DNA from 2 places in the Priestia sp. 40 genome. Region 2 is predicted to be linked to the other one. Evidence: a T-box and tRNA genes for the amino acid it is inferred to sense, from the RefSeq annotation. Region 2 holds a T-box; the other holds one or more tRNA genes.

Region 1 (6,329 bases), on a different contig from region 2:
GCCATTTTGAACATCTTTAATGTATTCTTCTTTCATCGTGATACGATTTAACACATCAGGTTCAAATGAATGCTGCGTACCGCCAATTTCATCGGTTTTAATCGTTGGTTTTCGGATTTCTTTTACTAGCTGCGGCTTGATGCGATAGCCTCCATTAGCTATTGCAGAAGTATATTGAACAAGCTGCAGCGGCGTGTACGTATCATACTGACCAATTCCTAAATCAAGCGCCGTACCTGGAACATCGCTTCCGCCTTGGACACCTGTTGATTCGTTATCAAGGTCTATGCCTGTTGATACACCTAAGCCGAACTGACTGTAGTAAGAACGCAGTTCGCTGAATGTATCGGGTTTAATCGGTAAAGTCATGTTTTTATGATACTGTAACCCAGCCATAGCCATTACCGTTTTAAACATAAATACGTTAGATGAATATTTTAACGCAGATGAATACGTTAAGGGCCCTAACCCTTCAGCCTCAGCTGATTTCTTAACCGGTGTTCCTTTAATTTTTAACGGTTCATCAACGAACACTGTGTTTGGCTTAATAGCTCCTGAATCTAAGCCGGCTAGAACCGTTGCTCCTTTTACAACAGAGCCCATTGTATAAGATGTTGAAATATTGCCTAATGCAAAATCTTCTATTTTAGGCGCTCCAGTCTTCTTATCAACGGTGTATTTTTTACCTGCCATTGTTAAGATTTCTCCTGTGTGAGGATCCATCATAATCACAAAAGCACGGTCTAAAAATTGCGTTCCCTTCATTTGCTTTTTGGCTAAAAGCTGCTCCGTAATTTGTTTTTCTACCGCTTTTTGAAGCTCCATATCAATAGTTAAAACCAAATCACTGCCTCGTTCACCTTTAGACACTTGAATTGTATCAAGGAGATTTCCTTTATTATCTGTTACATATTGGACTTTTTCTTTTTGACCGCTGAGCTGAGCTTCGTATTGCTTCTCTAAATAGCTCGTCCCAACTTGGTCATTTCGGCTATAGCCTCTTGACAAGTAATATTGCACTTTATCTTTAGGCAGTCCCTCGTTGGCAGATGATACATTTCCAAGCAAAGTACGGAGAGTACTGTTTTCTGGGTATGAGCGATCCCAATACGTCGTTGTATCAACACCTGGAAGTTCATCTAAGTGCTCACTTACAACGGCATACTCTTCATTTGTCACACCGCTTTTAACAATTTGGGGCGTGTTAGAATAACCTGCCTCCATTTGGCGCTTAATGGCAAGAACTTCTAAATCGCTCTTTAAACTTTCTAAATCTTTTTTAGAAATGCGGTCTAACTGACGTTGATACAGTTCGTCATCAGTCATTTCACCATCTTGAACTTTTTTGCGATCAGCTTGCGTAATTTTCTGCTCCGCTTCTTTAGGGTGAAGCATAATCCAATAATCCTTCATGTCGCGTTCTGTAATTTTTACCGCGTTTTTAGCATCTTTATTCTTTCTATTTTCTGGAACATCAATCACATTTGTAGTGTAAGGAACATCGATCATAGTGGCTAACTTTTTAGCGATGCGCAGCCTTTCTTCAGCTGTATTTCCTTGAAAACGAGTATATGTAATCGTATTTAAAGAGGTATTATCTACAATTACGCGGTTATAACGATCGTACATTTTCCCTCGAGGAACAGGCGTACTGACTGTAACGTCCTGAGTTTTTTCGACTTCTCGTTCGTAATTCTCACCGTAAACAATTTGAACAAGTCCTAACCGCAAAATTAATACGGAAAATAGGGCAAATACGGTCAAGAAAAGTAAGTTCACACGAAAAGGCACGTGACTTTTTCTTCTTTTTTTCTTTTTCATACCAACACCTACACTTTATAAAACATATATACCATAACACCATAAAATCAGATATTTAGCAAATAAATAGACACCTGACAGGTGCCTATTTACACAACGTATTTATTTTAAAAGAAAAGCGAGACATTTTCCATAGTGCAAATGAAGGAGCTCACAATACTCTAAGCTGGAGACTCTCCATCTCCTTCATTTAATACTGGAGGAGTAACAGTCGTTTCTTTTTTGTGCAGAGGCTGCGAGATATGTCTCACACAAAAATAAATGATCGTATGCCCTGCTCCAACAATAGCTAATAAAATAGGAATACTTTTTGCTTCATCAAAAAATAGTACAGCTATTAAAAATAAAGATATGGAAACGACGCGTCCAATATTCAGAAATACTTCTCTAACAACAATGTATTCAATTCTTTTTGAAACAACGTCTTTTGCTCGTCCAATCACATCGTATGTTAGAGAAATGAATGGAACCAACAAAATAGGATAAGCAATGGCAATACAAACGGCATATATAATTAACTTTGGATACGATAAGTTAAAGATAAGCAAAAAGACTGCTCCATAGAGAAGGAGGCCCCCTGTGAAGATAAATCGAAGACGATTTTTTTGCTTAATAAATCTTGAGGCAACATAGTAGCCTACAAACGCAACCGCTGAATTCACCAGTCCATATGTTCCTAATGCTAATTCACTTCCCGTCGTAATAAATACCATGACGGATACAACAAAAATGAACGTACCTTCACGCAACCCTTGAAAGAAATGAGCCTGCAATATTCGATTCCAGTCTTTATTGACTTTTCGTTCAGCCCATACTTCTTTAAATTTGTATACTCCTTCCGCTGCGCGTCTTGTAATAAAAAAACTAAGCACAACGGCACCGATAAACAATAGCAACGATACACCAAACACAATTTTATACCCAAGTGATTCATACAAAGCGGAAATAACGAAGCCCGCTCCTAAAGGACCAATCATCCCTGCAAAAGAGTTTAAGATCCCTAAAAATCCATTAAAAAAGTCTCTTGTATCAGGTTCTGTAATTTCAAAAGTTAGCACATTAAAAGCTAGCCAATAAAAGCCATACCCTATACCCAGCAGTCCACCAAGCAATACTAAATACTCGGCTGCGTTAGCTCCACTGACTAATACAGCGATATAAAAAACAGCTAAAAAAGATACACCTAACCTTAAAACCACAACCCGGTCAATTCGTTTGGCCCATTTACCTGCTAAAATAAACGTAAGCGGCTGAAGCACCACTACCGCTAAATTATAAATAGCGAGATCTGAAAATTCGCCTGATTGCTTCCACAGATAAATGTTAACAAACGAATTGGAAATTGAAATAGCCAAGGCATAAAGACCGCCTATAATTAAAAGCAAAAGTAAATCTTTACTAACTTCTACATCTCCAACTACTTTTTTTAATAAAGGCATATCAAAAAACTCCTTTTCTCTTCTACACCTAGTGTGTGAAAAAGAAAAGGAGATATGTAAAAGAATTGGAAAACAAAAAAGCCAGTAAAGGTAATAATTACTTTACTGGCTCTTAAATACGTCTTCAGCTTATTTTGCAGCGTCGTAACGTTTAGCAACTTCGTCCCATTTTACAACATTAAAGAATGCTGAAATGTAATCTGGACGGCGGTTTTGGTAATTTAGGTAGTAAGCGTGCTCCCAAACGTCTAGACCAAGAATTGGCGTTTTGCCTTCCATTAATGGGCTATCTTGGTTTGGTGTGCTTGTTACTTCTAATTGGCCGTTGTTTACAACTAACCAAGCCCAGCCAGAACCGAAGCGAGTTTTAGCTGCATTTGCAAATTCTTCTTTGAATTGATCAAAGCTTCCGAATTTGCTAGCGATAGCGTCTGCTAATTCACCAGTTGGAGCACCGCCGCCGTTAGGGCAAAGGATTGTCCAAAATAATGAGTGGTTCGCATGACCGCCACCGTTATTGCGTACTGCTGTACGGATATCTTCAGGAACAGCATCTAAGTTTGAAATTAACTCTTCAATACTTTTGCTTTCTAAGTCCGCTTTGCCTTCAACAGCAGCGTTTAGGTTTGTAACGTATGTGTTGTGATGTTTTGTGTGGTGAATATTCATTGTTTCTTTGTCGATATGTGGTTCCAGTGCATCGTATGCATAAGGTAGTTCTGGTAATTTGTAAGCCATGAATAATTCCTCCTTCAAAATATGTAAGCATTTTGGCGCAAAAGCACCATATACGTTTAGATTAGCAAATTTACCCTACTGTTTCAAATAAAAAGTACCTAATCCATGATTTATATTTACCTAATTCCCATTCGCTATTCTTTTAAACATAAAAAAAGCTTCTTTTTCTCAAAAGAAGCTTTGAATAAACAATAGTATGGCGGAGGAAGAGGGATTCGAACCCCCGCGGGCTTTAACACCCCTGTCGGTTTTCAAGACCGATCCCTTCAGCCGGACTTGGGTATTCCTCCAACCCTATAAATGGTGGACCCTGCAGGACTCGAACCTGCGACCGGACGGTTATGAGCCGTCTGCTCTAACCAGCTGAGCTAAGGGTCCCCATGGCTCCACAGGTAGGACTCGAACCTACGACCGATCGGTTAACAGCCGATAGCTCTACCACTGAGCTACTGTGGAACAATATGAATTATGTATGTCACAAATGTAAATTGGAAAATAGCGGCGGAGGGGATCGAACCCCCGACCTCACGGGTATGAACCGTACGCTCTAGCCAGCTGAGCTACACCGCCATGGCTCCACAGGTAGGACTCGAACCTACGACCGATCGGTTAACAGCCGATAGCTCTACCACTGAGCTACTGTGGAACAATATAACATTTACTAGCGACATTAAAAATTTAACATGTTTCTAGCCTAAAGTCAATATATTATTTTAAAACAGCGTATAAAAAATAGGCAATCATCAGCAGTTGAATAAATCCTTTTGAAATAGCGCCACTAAAAAAGCCAATAACCGAACCTACTCCAATTTTTACTGCGTTGCTAATGGTGGTCCGATGAACAATAAGTTCTCCTACAATCGCTCCGATAAACGGCCCTAAAATAATTCCAAATCCCGGAATGACAAACGGACCCACAAGCAGCCCAACTGTACTTCCCCAAACACCTGCTTTAGTGCCTCCGAATTTTTTCACACCAATAATATTAGCTATATAGTCTGCTAAAAAAAGTGCGACAACTAACAATCCTTGTATCACCCAAAACAACCAGCTATAGGAGCTAAAATCATAAAATAAACCGTATATAACAAATCCTAGAGCTACAAATAGCACGCTTGGGATGATGGGATAAACCAACCCAACAAACGATACAACAAAGCTAATGATAATTAATGCCCAACATAAAATAGCCATGCCTGCACCTATCCTTTTTATTATTACTATTTATCATACAATAACCAATCCTATAAAGAAAGACCTAGCATAAGCAAGGTCTTTCTTTATTTTACCTTTGAACATGTCTTTAGATAGCGATCTCCGAGTACCGCTTCCGCAATATTAACAGCATGATCCCCAATTCGTTCTAAGTTGCTAATAATATCGACAAAAACAATAGCAGCAGAACCTGTACATACATTTTCATTTAGACGTAAAATGTGTTTCTTACGAAGCAGACGCTCCATTGCATCAATCTGCTCTTCTTTTTGAATGACCTGGACTGCTTTTTCTCTATCTACTTTTTCTAAAGCAAAAACAGCTTCTTTAACTGTTAAAATAGTCAATTCGAACATGTCAGCTAAGTCGGTATTAGCTTCTTTTGTCATTTTCACCTTATTTGTAATTTGATAATCAACAAGTTCAATGATATTTTCAAAATGATCGCCAATACGCTCAATATCTCGCGCAGTATCTAGAAGCACAGAATGCTCTTCGCTTTCAGCTTCTGACATGGAAGAGCGAGATAATAACACTAAATAATTCGTGATTTTTTTATCTAAATTGTTAATGGCATTTTCAATTTGCATAGTAGCATCAGAATGTTTAAGATGGCGCGTCTTCAAATAACTATTAGCTTCTTCTAGTCCAATCGTCGCGAATTCTCCCATACGAATAAGCTCTGCTTTTGCCTGCCCAAGAGCAATTGAAGAAGACTGTTCAATAAAAATAGGATCAAGATGCTTAGGTTTAAAGTCTATAGCAGCATCTTCACCAGGAATCAGCTTTGTAACAATTAAAGCAAGCAGACCGATAAGAGGGAACTGAATAATGGTATTGGTTGTGTTAAAGAGACCATGAGCAAATGCAATCGTCATTTCTGGATTTAAGCCCATTGCCTCTCTCAAGTACTCCACAAGACGAGTGAATAACGGCAAGACAATTAAAAAAATAGTTGTACCAATTAAGTTGAACATGACGTGCGTTAAAGCAGCCCTTCTTGCTGCCACACTTGCCCCGATTGAAGCTAAAATAGCGGTAATAGTCGTACCGATGTTGTCTCCAAATAATACAGGTAGCGCGGCATGTATATCAATAGCACCCTGTCCAAAAAGT
Region 2 (6,329 bases):
AAAATAAAAAACTTAAATATCTGGAAAAAAAGAGATCAAAGAGCTCCGCACAAACCACTGTTAATACTGTATGCTCTAGGTCAGCTGCAGGCCAAGCAGCAAATGCACCTGCCGTATAGAGAGGTGAAAATTCCTTTGAAAGAGCTGCTTATGGAGTTTGGACCTTCTCGGAGTTCCTATCATCCGGAGCATCCTTTTGTTCGTTTGACAGGAGATGGAATATGGGAGCTAAGTGAAGATATTGATAAGCGTAGCTTTACCGATAAATATTTGCTGAGTACAAATATAGTAGGCGGTTTTAGACAGGATGTTTATAACCTTTTTGCAAATGATCCTACGCTACTTCAAGATGCAGCACAATTTTTATTAAATGAGCATTTTCCCGATACGATCCATGAAGATATATTAAGAGCGGTAGGGTTGGATTTTGAAACACAGTTGAAGAGAAGAAGAGATCCAAAGTTTCGAGAGAAAATTCTTCAAGCTTACGGATATAGCTGCGCTGTTTGTGGGTTTAACGTTCGTCTTGGACATAATTTAGTTGGTGTAGAGGCCGCTCATATTAAGTGGCATCAAGCGGGAGGACCAGATATTGAAAGTAACGGAATTGCGTTATGTTCGATGCATCATAAATTATTTGATCGAGGAGTTTTTACTTTTTCAGATCATAATGAGCTGTTAGTAGCAACCCAAGCGCATGGGACGAATGGATTTGAAGAGTGGCTTATGAAGTTCCACGGACAAAAGCTTAGAGATCCTATTCATCCGGCGTATCAGCCGAGTGAAGATTTTCTTGGGTGGCATGTTAGAGAAGTATTTAGGGGACCTGCTAGATATCAAGCAGGTGATATAAATTAATTTTTGTGAATGATAGATTGCTGCGTCTATAATTAGGAAGTGATTTACATATTGTAATGTCAGTTAAAATACGTTCAAGAAGATATAAACGGAGGAAGAAAGATGCTACGAAAAAGCGGTGCGAAACGAATACAGACTTGGTTTTACGATGAAGATCCAAATGGGATTAAAGTATCTGAGGTGCCGAATACAACGATACAGGCTGTATTCATTCCCAGAAATAGTTTGAAAGATTTAAAGGGTGAAAGCGAAGTAGAAAAGCCCGGCATTTATTTTTTATTTGGAGAAGATAAAGAGGCATATATTGGAGAGGCAGAAGTGGGATATGAACGTTTAAGACAGCATGCTAGTCCATCAACAGGTAAAAGTTTTTGGGATGTGGCCGTGTTAATTGTCTCTAATGCTTCTCAAGATCAATTAGATAAAGTTGATGTAAAATACTTAGAACATATTTCTTATCTAGCAGCCATGCGCTCTGGTACATATGATATTAATCAAACCGTTCCCACAAAACCGTTTGTGCGTGAATTTAGACGAGACGACCTGACAGATATTTTTAATGTTATTAAAGTTTTACTTGGTGGGTTAGGCTTTTCAATTTTTGCGGATGCTTCAAATGGAATAGAATATGAAAGCGAAGCTGTACAGTCTGGTGACATACCAAAGATTGAAGCAGAGCAAGCGATAGAAGAGGTTGTTCAAGTTGAGACACATTTGTCAAAAGATATAAAATCAGTAATAGTAGAGGACGTTCTATATTGTAAGCGCCGAGATGCGTATGCGACCGGGAAATATGTTAGCGATGGATTTCTTGTCTATAAAGGAGCTTTGCTTGCGAGCGAACAACAGCTAGAAGGAGCTAAACTTAAAAGGCAGCAAGACCATATTAATACTTTTCTAGAAAACGGTGTACTAGAAATAAAAGATGGTAGATACGTGCTGGTACAAGATCAAATTTTTTCTTCTATCTCAGCTGCGGCAGTGTTTGTGACACAGCGAAGAAGCAGTGGAACTTCTGAATGGAAAGATAAGAACGGGATAACAGCGCGTAATAAAATCGATCAAATGTTAAGTGCAGAAACAAAATAACTTAGATCTAAACCTTTGGATTTCAATAAGGATTTTAAAACATTGACATTCCCTTCCGAACCGCATACAATAGCTACTAATAAAAGCACACAAATTCGTTGAAGAGAATCAGTACGCTGCAAGTTTGTTCCACAGAGAACTGGTGATAGCTGAAAGCTGGTGTTCAAGCTGCAGGGGAATATCCTCTCTGAGAAGTCAAACTGAATCTATGAGTAAGTTTGAACGGTAGTCTACCGTTAAAAAGAACGCGTATGATTGTACGTTGCTGAGTGCTATTGATGAACGGATCAATAGAAGCCAGGGTGGTACCGCGGTTAAAACCCGTCCCTAGTCATAGGGACGGGTTTCTTTGTGTGCTTTTAACTTTAAAAGGAGTGGTATCACATGAAAGAAGTGAATGTAAGGGAGTCTTCGCAAGAGCGCGAACAGCGTATCCAGCAGCAGTGGCAAAAAGGAAATGTGTTTAAGCAGTCGGTTCAAAATCGAGAAGGGCATCCGTCATTTGTATTTTATGAAGGGCCTCCAACAGCAAACGGTTTGCCTCACGTGGGACACGCGCTAGGCCGGACGATTAAAGACGTGGTGGCTCGTTATAAAACGATGACGGGGCATCAAGTGATTCGAAAAGCAGGCTGGGATACGCACGGACTGCCGGTTGAGCTCGGTGTTGAAAAACAGCTCGGGATATCAGGCAAGCATGATATTGAAAAATACGGCGTAGAAGCTTTTATCAACAAGTGTAAGGAAAGTGTGTTTGTGTATGAAAAACAATGGCGCACGTTCACGGAGCAGCTTGGCTATTGGGTTGATATGGAAGACCCTTACATCACCTTAGAGAATTCATACATTGAAAGCGTATGGAACGTACTTGGCACGATTCATGACAAAGGACTTCTTTATAAAGGCCACCGCGTATCACCTTACTGCCCGAGCTGTCAAACTTCGCTGAGTTCGCATGAAGTAGCGCAAGGGTATAAAGATGTAAAAGATTTAACGGTAACGGTGAAATTTAAAGTGAAAAACCGCGATAATGAGTATTTTTTAGGGTGGACGACAACGCCTTGGACGCTTCCGTCAAACGTGGCGCTTGCGGTGCATGAAGAGATGAACTACGTTCGCGCTGAGCAAGGCGGCAGCGTGTATATAGTGGCAGAAGCACTTGCAGACAAAGTGTTAAAAGGAGAGTATAGCGTTTTATCTCATCATAAAGGAAATGAGTTAAAAGGGATGTCGTATGAGCCGCCGTTTAATTTTGTGAACGTTGAAAAAGGTCATGAAGTCGTAACGGCTGATTATGTAACGGACCAAAGCGGAACGGGTGTTGTTCATTTAGCACCTGCATATGGTGAAGATGATTACAGAGTAGTAAAAGAAAACGGCTTTTCGTTTGTGAACGTAGTGGATGAAAAAGGACAGTACACGTCTGAAGTGCCGCCTTTTCAAGGACGTTTCGTGAAAGACTGCGACGTTGATATCGTTCGTTATTTAGCAAATGAAGGCGTGCTGTATCATAAAGAAAAGCATGAGCACAGCTATCCGTTTTGCTGGCGATGCGACTCGCCGCTTCTTTATTACGCAAATGAAAGCTGGTTTATCCAAACGACGGCGTTAAAGGAACAGTTTTTGAAAAACAATGAAAGCGTGACGTGGTACCCGGATCATATCAAGCACGGCCGCTTTGGCAACTTTTTAGAAAATATGGTGGACTGGAACATCAGCAGAAAACGCTACTGGGGAACGCCGCTGAACGTATGGGAATGCGGAGCATGCCAGCATCAAGTAGCCCCGAAAAGCATCAAAGAGCTGCAAAATCATGCGTCACATTCCGTGGATGACAGCATTGAACTGCATAAGCCTTACGTAGATGACGTGCAGCTGACGTGTCCGGTCTGCAGCGGAGAAATGAAGCGCACGCCGGAAGTAATTGACGTTTGGTTTGATAGCGGCTCGATGCCGTTTGCGCAGTATCACTATCCGTTTGAAAACAGCGAGCTGTTTCAAAAACAGTTTCCAGCAGACGTAATCGCAGAAGGAATTGATCAAACGCGCGGCTGGTTTTACAGCTTGATGGCAGTTTCAACGCTGTTTACAGGAAAAGCACCGTATAAGCGCGTTTTGTCTCTTGGTCACGTCTTAGATGAAAACGGTCAAAAGATGTCTAAAAGTAAAGGAAATGCGCTGGACCCTGTTGATCTTATTCATACATTTGGTGCCGATGCGCTTAGATGGGCGCTTTTGGCAGACAGTGCACCTTGGAATCCGAAGAAATTTTCAGAGCGTGTCGTGCAAGAAGCGAAGTCAAAAGTCATTGATACACTTGTGAACGTGTACGGCTTTTACGTTCTGTACGCTAAGCTTGACGGCTATGACCCGAAGCAAACGTATGAATTGAAAAAAACAAAATTGGATGAGTGGATTCTTTCACGTTTGCATAGTACGGTTAAGCGAGCAACAGCACATCTTGAAGATTACGGGTTTACAAGCGCCGCTCGTGAAATCGCGGCATTTATTGAAGAGCTAAGCAACTGGTATGTGCGACGTTCCCGCGATCGTTTTTGGTCAGAAGGAATGGACGGAGAAAAAGCAGCAGCTTACGATACGCTTCATGAAGTGTTAGTCACGCTTAGTCAGCTGTTAGCACCGTTTACGCCGTTTGTTGCGGATGACGTTCATGAAAATCTCACAGGGAAAAGCGTTCATTTAGCAGACTATCCTGCATATGATCAAACCAAAGTGAATGAAAAGCTGGAAAAAGAAATGGCAGCGGTACTGCAAGTAGTTGAACTAGGCCGAAGCATCCGAAATACGCATTCGTTAAAAGTAAAGCAGCCTCTGCAAAGTCTTTCGCTTGTGGTAACGGAAGAAGATGTAGAGTGGGAAGCATACCATGATGTCATCAAAGATGAGCTTAATGTGAAGAACTTTAACGTGGAGCAAGACGACGACAAACTTGTTTCGTACGTGTTAAAACTTGATTTTAAAAAGGCTGGACCGAAGTTTGGAAAACAAGTGAATGAGGTCAACCAAGCGTTAAAGAACCTTTCAGAAGAGCAAGGAAAAGAGTTTGTTGAACGAGGCAAGCTGAGTGTTACGCTTGCTTCAGGAGAAAACCTAACGCTTGAAACGGCAGACGTACTTGTTGAAAAAGTGCCAAAAGAAGGTTTTGCAGTGGCATCAAACGGCACGTATACTGCGGTATTAGATACGGCGTTAACTGAAGAACTCGTGCAGGAAGGAGTCGCTCGTGAAGTAATTCGAGCGGTTCAAGACTATCGCAAAAAGCTGGATTTACCCGTGAATTTACGTGTCGATTTGGAGCTTAGCGGAGACGAAGAAGTGAAGGAAGCCGTTGCGAAGTTTGAAACGCTGCTTCAAGAAAATCTTCTGCTACACAGTCTCAGCGTGACAGAAACGATGGAAGATGGAGAGACGGTAAAAGTCGGAACAAAGCAAATTACGCTTCGTGTTTTAAATCAGAGCTGATAAAGAGAGGCAAAGATAAGTTGAAGTAATGTACGAACGGTTTATCGATTAACCGTTCGTTTTTTCTGTTTTTATAGTGAACGTAGAAGCTTCTAGCTGTGGATTGGAGGGCAAGACGAAGACTCCTGCGAGAAAAGCAGAACAGGTGAGGCCCCACAGGAGCGTCAGCGACGAGGAAGCTCACCGCCCGCCCGCGGAAAGCGAAGTCTTGCATGGAAATCAACAGCGGGGTAACAAGCAATTCATACTAATCATTCACCCGGTTTGCTCGTCTTTAGGTGAGATGAATTTCGGTATGTCTAAATCTCTCTTTTTTACCTTTAATCAAACTGCCCCAGAACATTCTTAAGGCTCGGCCAAACGATTTCAAAAGGAGCCGCTAACACATACTCTTTTCCGTTTTCATCTTTAAAGTGCTGTACAAAACGGTATTTTCCTACCTTGTAGTTAGGAGTTGCGATATCTAGTTTGAGTGATTTCCCTGGCTTTAGCGTGACGGTTTTATCAGGAAACTCTAATCCGTTTAGCACAACTTCGTACCACTTGCCGTCTTTTAAGTGATCCGCCGTATTTTCATAAGGAATTGTTAAGGTATGCGTCGAATTGTTTTGGATAACAAAAAAGCCAAACTGCGTTTTATCGTATTTTTTACTGACAGCAGATAGCGTAATGGCACCTCCGTCAGTGTTAATGGAAGAAGGAATGTTTTTTTCTTGTTTGGCTCCAAGTTCCATTTTTTGACCGTTATAATCGATATAGCCAAAAATACAAAACAAAATAATAAAAATACCTAGTATTAGTATAAGTGTTCGTACTATTTTCAAAAGCTTTGCACCACCTTTTTTACTCTTCCATTATACGGAAAACTGCTTGTTTGAAATAGTATGAATTTACATTTT

Evidence for each region. The T-box of region 2 lies ahead of ileS (isoleucine--tRNA ligase). A T-box ahead of a tRNA ligase gene usually reads a tRNA of that ligase, here a tRNA-Ile.
Region 1: it encodes a tRNA-Ile, which carries the amino acid that the T-box ahead of ileS (isoleucine--tRNA ligase) is inferred to sense. The anticodon was not compared.

Annotation. Positions count from the first base shown of each region.
Region 1 covers NZ_JBMPZA010000005.1:1,184,889-1,191,217, forward strand. Annotated here, with positions in the region: gene ACO1DI_RS07215 (peptidoglycan D,D-transpeptidase FtsI family protein) at 1-1,821, opposite strand, end outside; gene ACO1DI_RS07220 (MFS transporter) at 1,983-3,260, opposite strand; gene sodA (superoxide dismutase SodA) at 3,390-3,998, opposite strand; tRNA gene ACO1DI_RS07230 (tRNA-Ser) at 4,196-4,288, opposite strand; tRNA gene ACO1DI_RS07235 (tRNA-Ile) at 4,300-4,376, opposite strand; tRNA gene ACO1DI_RS07240 (tRNA-Asn) at 4,380-4,454, opposite strand; tRNA gene ACO1DI_RS07245 (tRNA-Met) at 4,495-4,568, opposite strand; tRNA gene ACO1DI_RS07250 (tRNA-Asn) at 4,570-4,644, opposite strand; gene ACO1DI_RS07255 (DUF456 domain-containing protein) at 4,707-5,192, opposite strand; gene ACO1DI_RS07260 (Na/Pi cotransporter family protein) at 5,279-6,329, opposite strand, start outside.
Region 2 covers NZ_JBMPZA010000008.1:98,173-104,501, reverse strand. Annotated here, with positions in the region: gene ACO1DI_RS12285 (phosphorothioated DNA-binding restriction endonuclease) at 1-858, shown strand, start outside; gene ACO1DI_RS12280 (GIY-YIG nuclease family protein) at 961-1,947, shown strand; T-box leader at 2,037-2,279, shown strand; gene ileS (isoleucine--tRNA ligase) at 2,332-5,430, shown strand; gene ACO1DI_RS12270 (immunoglobulin-like domain-containing protein) at 5,751-6,254, opposite strand.